Regions from separate parts of the Bacillus sp. 5w2 genome, predicted to be linked through region 1. Evidence: riboswitches for the same ligand, from Rfam matches in the RefSeq annotation. Region 1 holds a riboswitch; the other holds the start of a gene.
What was found. A riboswitch is a leader RNA that binds a small molecule or an ion and turns the genes downstream of it on or off. The one in region 1 is predicted to bind cyclic di-GMP.

Region 2: linked by a shared signal. The riboswitch ahead of ACXY7N_RS15085 (SpaA isopeptide-forming pilin-related protein) and the one ahead of ACXY7N_RS14605 (methyl-accepting chemotaxis protein) in region 1 are both predicted to bind cyclic di-GMP.

What each region holds. Positions count from the first base shown of each region.
Region 1 is NZ_JBTIWT010000007.1:98,914-102,885, reverse strand. It holds gene ACXY7N_RS14615 (alpha/beta hydrolase) at 1-419, shown strand, start outside; gene ACXY7N_RS14610 (anaerobic C4-dicarboxylate transporter family protein) at 478-1,791, opposite strand; cyclic di-GMP riboswitch class I at 2,075-2,159, shown strand; gene ACXY7N_RS14605 (methyl-accepting chemotaxis protein) at 2,303-3,972, shown strand, end outside.
Region 2 is NZ_JBTIWT010000008.1:2,250-6,221, forward strand. It holds partial or broken gene ACXY7N_RS15085 (SpaA isopeptide-forming pilin-related protein) at 1-2,007, opposite strand, end outside; cyclic di-GMP riboswitch class I at 2,067-2,159, opposite strand; gene ACXY7N_RS15090 (TetR/AcrR family transcriptional regulator) at 2,331-2,867, opposite strand; gene ACXY7N_RS15095 (CPCC family cysteine-rich protein) at 3,208-3,477, opposite strand; gene ACXY7N_RS15100 (hypothetical protein) at 3,482-3,907, opposite strand.

The sequences.
Region 1 (3,972 bases):
ATAATCATGATATAGCTATAAAAGATATTATGAAAAGTTTTAATGATTTTATGGGTAAATATGACTTGGAAGACACCATCCTTGCGGGAGCTTCTCAAGGGGGGAATATAGCGATAGAGTTAGCGTTAAAGAATATGTTAGAGACTCAAAAATTTATTGCAGCTATACCCGCTATTCGAGATGTTGAGGCAATTGAAAGTATAGTCGTATCAAATGATATAACGAATGTAGAAGGATATATTGTTACGGGAGATAAAGATCCGTTTTACGAAAACACGCTTCAATTAATGTCGATGTTCGAGAAATATAATGTGAACTGTAAATTAATTGTGAGAGAAGGTTTGGGTCATCTTTTCCCAGCGGACTTCACACAAATATTAAAGAACATAATGGCAGAATGGACAGTTAAAAATATTTAAACAAACGTTTGATTAAAAAAGCACAAACCCTTTAAAACTTTGGGTTTGTGCTTGTTCTTTAAAACATAATTGAAATTAAGAGCATTCCAATTCCGATAGAAGTGAATGTTGCGATTAGGCCTGGAATCATAAAGCTATGATTTAAAACATATTTACCAATGCCAGTTGTACCAGTGCGATCAAAGTTAATGGCAGCAACGATTGTTCCATAGTTTGGAATGAAGAAGTATCCATTTACTGCAGGGAACATCGCGATTAGTAGTGCTGGTGGAATACCGAGTGATAATCCAAGAGGCATTAAAGCGCGTACTGTTGCTGCTTGACTATATAGTAAAATAGATAGAATGAATAATGCGATGGCAAATAGCCATGGTGCACTTGTTACTAGGTGCTGAATTGATCCTTGAATCATATTTAAGTTTCCGTTAAAGAAAGTATCTCCCATCCAAGCGATCCCGAAAATAGCAACAACTGCTGTTGCCCCCGCTTTAAAGACGTTACCAGACACGATGCTTTCTACATTTGGTTTACAGAAAATAATAATAAGAGCTGCGATCGTTAACATAACCATTTCAATTGTGTTTGGCATGGAAAGACGGGCTAACTTCCCATCAACTATCCATCCTGGACGAAGTGCTTCAAATGAACCGAGAAGTACGACAAGAAAAGTTCCTACTAGGAAAAGGATAACTGATAATTTAGCTCCTTTTACACCAACAAATTCTTTTTTCTCTTCAATCTTAGGAATCATTCCTTCTTTTAATCGTTTTAAGTATTCAGGGTCTTCATTTAATTCTTTCCCCATTTTGCTAGCAACAAATGCAGCTACCATACAAGCGATGAAAGTAGAAGGGATACTTACTTTTAAAATATCTAATAAAGTGATTTTATAGTCAGCTAGCATTGCTAAAAGTGCAACTGTTGCAGCTGATATAGGACTAGCTGTAATTGCTTGTTGGGAAGCGATTACGGCAATTGACATTGGTCGTTCCGGTCTAATACCAGATTCGCGAGAGACTTCTGCGATAACAGGAAGTACAGAATAAGCAACGTGACCAGTTCCTGCGCAGAGTGTAAATAAATAAGTAACAATTGGAGCAAAGAATGTAATGCGCTTTGGATTTTTTCGTAATGCTTTCTCAGCCAGATGAACAAGGTAGTCCATTCCTCCAGCGGCTTGCAGTGCACCGGCAGCTGTAATTACTGCTAAAATCATAAGCATTACATCAATAGGCGGAGCTGTAGGTTGTAAGTGGAAGACGAAAACAAGTATTGCCATACCAACGCCACCCATTACTCCTAGACCAACTCCGCCTAGGCGTGCGCCAATAAAAATGCAGAGTAGTAACGTAAGAAATTGTAGCCAAAACATGATAAACTACCTCCGAAATTCATTAGTTAAGATATATTCGAATAATTTAATTTAAATGAAAATTAAAATAAATACTCAAAACAATCCTTGTGTTATATACATTTTTTATTATATAACACAAGAAATGTAACATTCACGTAGTTTGTTAAATTATTTCGAAAAAATAATACATTAAAACTTTACATTTGCATCTCTAAATAGGTAGACATTTTAATTTTTATGTTGTAATCTTTTGTAGAGAATAATTTAATTCTCATAGAACTCCCATATCGTTCAACTCGTTCAGCGAGAAAGGCAAACTGATGGAAACATTAGGACGCAAAACTGCAGGAGCTAAGGCCGAAAGGCTACGCTAGCCAGTTACCGGACGGATAGGGTTGGTCTTGACCAATGCTCTTTTCATTGGTCTTTTTTTTATTTGTAAACAAATGAGAACTGTTATCAGTTGCTGGTAAGGTTTATATTTTAATAGTTTTCCTTTATATTAAGTTAATTAAGAAAGGTGATGTTGATGAAAAAATATTGGCACAAGCTATCATTTCTTCAAAAGAATGTATTGTTAACTGTGTTAGTTATTTTGACGCTTGTTGGTACTATGGGAGCGTTAAGTTTTAACATGTTTCAAAATAGCATGATGTCTATATTTGAAAGGCATTCTTTTGAAACAGGAGATACGGTATTACATAAATTAGACGAAGAAATAGTGAGAGATGTTACAAAAGATCCAGTGGCACAAAGAGAAAAGAGAGAGAAGTTAACAGAGAAATTAGATGAAGCAACGGAAGAGTTGAATAGTGTTGGACAAACCTATATTGTTGGAGCAAAAGAAAATGAAAAAGGTGAATTACTAATCGTTGATTTGTCTACAGGGTTAGCAAATGTTGTTGAAGTAAGGCCGGGAGAATATTATAAACAACCAGATCTTTGGATGAAAGCATATGATAAAGTAATGAGCACGAAAAAAGCAAATATGACAGAAGTATATGAAGACGCATTAGGAACGTGGGTAACGATATTAGAGCCAATTAAAGATGGAGAAGATAATATTGTGGCACTTGTTGCAGCTGATGTAGATGCCTCTATTGTTCCTAGTACAAAGGAAAAGTTCATTATACAAGGTTTAATGTTTATTTGCATTTCTGTTTTAATTGCAACTTTTATTCAATTCTTAATTGTACGTAACGCACTTGCTCCATTGCGAGATTTACGTGAAGGATTGCGCAAAGTCGGTGAAGGTGATTTAAGTATTAAATTAGAGGAAAGGCCAGATGATATAGGTATTATTAATGCGTATTTTAATAGTACCATCGAGAAGTTTAAAGGAATTATAGATAAAGTGAAGCAGACAGCAGAACAGGTTTCCTCATCTTCACAAGAATTGTCAGTGAGTACGAAAGAGAATAGCATGGCAGTCCAAGGAATCGTAAGTTCTATGGTTGAGTTAAGAGCTGGCGCTCAGTCACAAGAAACTTCAGGACCAAAGTATTTAGGTATTGTATATGAAATGGAAGATAAGATGGAAGAGATAAATAATGCTGCAAAACAAATGGCGAAAGAGTCTGAAGGTATGGAGCATCAATCGGTAAAAGGAAATGGTGTTATTGAACAGACGATTAATCAAATGAACATAATACAAAATGCAGTACAAGATTTATCTTCTACTATTTATTCTTTGGAAACAAGATCAAAAGAAATTAGTGATATTGTAACAGTAATTACCGGTATTTCAAATCAAACCAATTCGCTAGCTTTAAATGCTTTTATTGAAGCTTCACGTGCTGAGGAAACCGGAAATGGATTTGTCGTTGTTGCAGATGAAGTGCGTAAATTAGCAGAGCAGACGGAAGTATCAGCAAAAGATATAGCGAAATTAATAGGGGAAACACAAGTTGAAACGGAAGAAGCTGTTGTTTCAATGCAAAATACTTTAAAAGAAGTAGAATCTGGAATGAAACTTGTTGAAAGTAGTGGTGCTTTCTTTGGGGAAATTTCAAAATCAGCACAATCTGTTACAAATCAAGTTAGAGTTGTTTCTAGCAATTCAAGTGATATATTGCAAAATAGCCAAAATATTGTTCGTGTTGTAAATGAACTATCGCTTATCGCAAATACGTATGCGAATAGTAGTAGTAATGTTGAAGAAAGTATGAAAGAACAGGAAATGTCTGTACAAGATATTGC
Region 2 (3,972 bases), on a different contig from region 1:
CTTTGTAATTTCTACATTACCTTTGTCTGTCATTGCATTTTTTACTGTTATTGGGAATATGCCGTCCCCTGTTACATTTACTTCGAACTCTGTTTCTTTTAATTGGTATCCTTCAGGCGCTTTCGTTTCTTTTAACATATATTTCCCTGGCGCTAACGGTTTAGAGATTGCCTTACCATCTTTATCTGTAACAATATGCTCAACTACTACACTGTCTTTTACTATATCAAACTCTGCATTTGCTAATGGTTTTTCACCATTTTCCGAATCAATTTTCTTTAATTCAATTTGACCCTTTTGCAAAGTATTTTTGACTTCAATGGCTTTTGTTTCACCAGCTTGAAGTGTAACCTCTACTGGAATTGTTGATTTTTGATATCCTTCTGGCGCTACTGTTTCATAAATTTTATACGTCCCAGGAGCTAAAGTTTGAGGTACTGAAAAGCCGTTTTCGTCCGTTATCAGTTTTGCAACAACTTCATTTGCACTATTTCGAACTTCAAATTCGGCACCTTTTAACCCCTTGTTCGGATTCTCAGAATCTATTTTATGAATCGATACTGTACCGTCTTTTGGAGCTTCAGGCGGCGTAACAGTTACTTCTTTTGATGTTAATGTTTTATCATCAAAATGTAATTCCGCTTTATTAGGAATCTTCTTATCTACGTAAGAAGATAAATCTGTATTGGCTTTAATTTTCGCCTTAATATTCAAGTTAATTACCTGGTCTTCATATGACTTATAGTCAAAATTCTCACCAAACGTAAATGTTACTTCACTTCTTTGTTTATCTATATTTAACGTTCCTTTAGAAGTAATATCTTGGCCATTTTGATCATACACTTTTGCCTCTAATACTTCTAAAACATCTTCTAAATCATCACTAATTACCATAGATGTGTATTTAGGAGGATCGTTTGGTATATGTATACCAACTTGGTATTGAATAGCTTGATCGATTTGTGTTAACTGCTGATTCTCTACAAGTTTATCTTTCTCATCAACTATATTTTTTTCAATGCTAGGTGGATTATTGTCACCTGAACCTGTTCCTCCCCCACCACTTACGAATACTTCTCCAACTTTTTCTTCAGTTACAATATTTTTACCTTCTAATTTCACAGTATTTTTATGAGGCTTTGCAGCAGGATTAGTAATCTTTGTTTTATATCTTAAAATATAACCTTTTGAACTGTCTGGAAACTCAATTGTAAATCCAGTTTTCATTGCATTAATTTTAATTTTAGATAAATCTGCTGGCTTAATATTTGTTGCTGCATAGCCATCTTCAAACACAGCCTCTTCTAATACTAAGCTATCTGTAATTAATTCATGTCCAGGTCCTAATGTGTCTGTTAATTTAAGATCTTGCATTTCTGTTCCAGTTGCATTTACATATACCGTCCAGTCTGCAATTGAAGGATCTTCCTGATTATAAGAACCCCATTTCATTAGATTATCTGTATTGGGCTGTGGCTTCGGTCTCTCTGTCGTATTATTTACACTTACTTCTTTATTTACGATTTGACCATCAACGTTAAATTCTAATGGGATTTTTTTAATACCATCATATGCTTCTAGACCAAAATAAAATTCTACGAATAAAGAACCTTTAATGTTATTCTTTCCTTCTACGTAATCACCCATAGTACATGTCAATAGACCCTTTTTCATCTCACATGTACCAACTGTTTTTCCTTCAGCATCTTTTAAAGGAAAACTCATATTCATAAGATCTTTTCTAAATTCTTTTGGCATATCAATTGTGAATTGATCACCACTTTTTATTTTTTCTTTAGCTGACCACTTCACTTCTACTTTCATGCCATCTGAGGCTTGATATGGTTCAGACGTTGTACCATCAGTACGGGAGATATTAATCTCGTCCACTGGATTTTTTATCACAGCGGCTTGAATAACTGGAGCCCACACATTTAGCACTGAAAATAATACTAGAAAAACTAATGAAACCATTGAAATATGCCTTTTAGTACTTTTCATTTGCATAATTCCCTCCTATTTTTTATATTTATATAACAAAAAAAGACCGTCCGGTTGCATCAAAAATGTGCAACCAGACGATCTTAGTAACCAATATGTATTACCGTAGACTCTAAGCTTTGCGGCCTATCCTTTCGAATAGTGTGCTAAAAATATTTTTTATTCTTTTTTTGTTTCATTTTCCTCTTAAACCAAATATTACTATACCGTCTGGACGGTTATAATTCAATACTCTATAAAATTGTTCTATTTTTCTAATAAAAAAAATAATTCACCACTACATTAAATAAGTAATGGTGAATTATTTTACATTATATAGTTTGTATATTCTATTTATATGAATTATAGATAAGAGCTTGAATTACTTTTTCTCTTAATTCGGGGCTTAATCTTCCAACCCCTAAATATTCCGAATACCATAATCCATCTGCTGCTAATCTAATAATTGTGGCACAAACTGAATCTATCTCATCATTTTCTATTTTATGTTGCAGTTGCTGAAATGATTGTTGTAACGGTTCAAGTAATTCAGGTTTTAGCATTAATGCTGCCATCATACTACTACCCAGCTCTTCTACTCTTCTCTCATTACTTAATCTTTCCTCTACAAAAGAACGTACCCACCTTCCTTTCTTCTCTAAGTCTTCCGCTACTTTATTGTGAATAGCGTCTTGATACTCCTCGGTCCCTTTGAGTATCATGCCCTCTATTAAAGCCTCTTTGTTTGAAAAGTGATACAACAATCCACCTTTACTTATCCCCGCCTCTTTTGCTACCGCTTCTAAGGTTAATTTAGCAACCCCTTTACATTGCACAATTTGAGAAGCAGCTTCTAAAATCTTTTGCCGTGTTATACTTGTACTCATTCCTTTTTAAAACCCCATTTCTACTAAATTTATATAAATACGTATCTTATTTTTAATATCGCTGAGTAATAATAAATATTTTCTTTATACAACAAAAGCTTCATTGCCTTTGAATTGTTCGTTACTTCTTCTATTAAAAATTTCCATATCATTCAATATGATAACATTAAATACACAAAGCTGACTATACATCTATACTTTGTGTTTATTCCTAATATATCCATTAGTGAAATTTACTTCCTTCTTTTTACCTTATAAGACGGCGTTACTCCTTTCATCGTTGCATAAAAAAATGTTATTACTCTTGTTACATTGAGTAATAACATTTTTTTAAAGCTATTTAACAAATTTGCTTCCAACTAGCATCCTTCACATCTTCACTAGTCGGCTTTCTAACTGATCCAACAAAACATTCCTCGCAAGCACCAAATACAATGAAATTTTTCTGTGCTTGCCTTAACGAAACTTCATTCGCTCCGCCTTCAAAGTCATGATCGTTAAACTGAACCTCATCATCTTCCCAATAACATATATTACAAATTTCATATGTACCTGGTGGTGGTTCTTCTTCTATTGTTTTATATCCGCAGCATGGACATGTATGTTTCATTTTGTCACTCCATTATCAACTTTTTCTCCCATATATTCCGACTCACAAAGAATGTAACAGCGCAAATCACAGTTATCCCCATGAAAAAATTATTAGAATCTTCATATGTAGTTGGAATCCCTACCGTTACGAAAACGATACTAAAAGCTAAAAGTAGATATAATAATAAAGATATAATATAGCTCAATTTAAATCGTAAAATGATACCTCTAAACAATAGCTCACCAAGAAGACATCCACCTAAAATAATAGGTACTCCGAAATACAATGTAAGGACTCCCATTTGCGAAGTAGATTGAATTACCTTTCCAATTATGTTCGGCGACGTCCCCTCATTAAAATTTTCTATCCTATCATATAAATCAAGTGCCGTTACTGAAATAAAAAAACTTAATATAGAAAATGAATACGGAATTAAAAATTTGCTCACTCTCATTCACCTCACTTTTTCTCTTCCCCATATATTATTCATTATTTTCACATGAAAAAATAGCC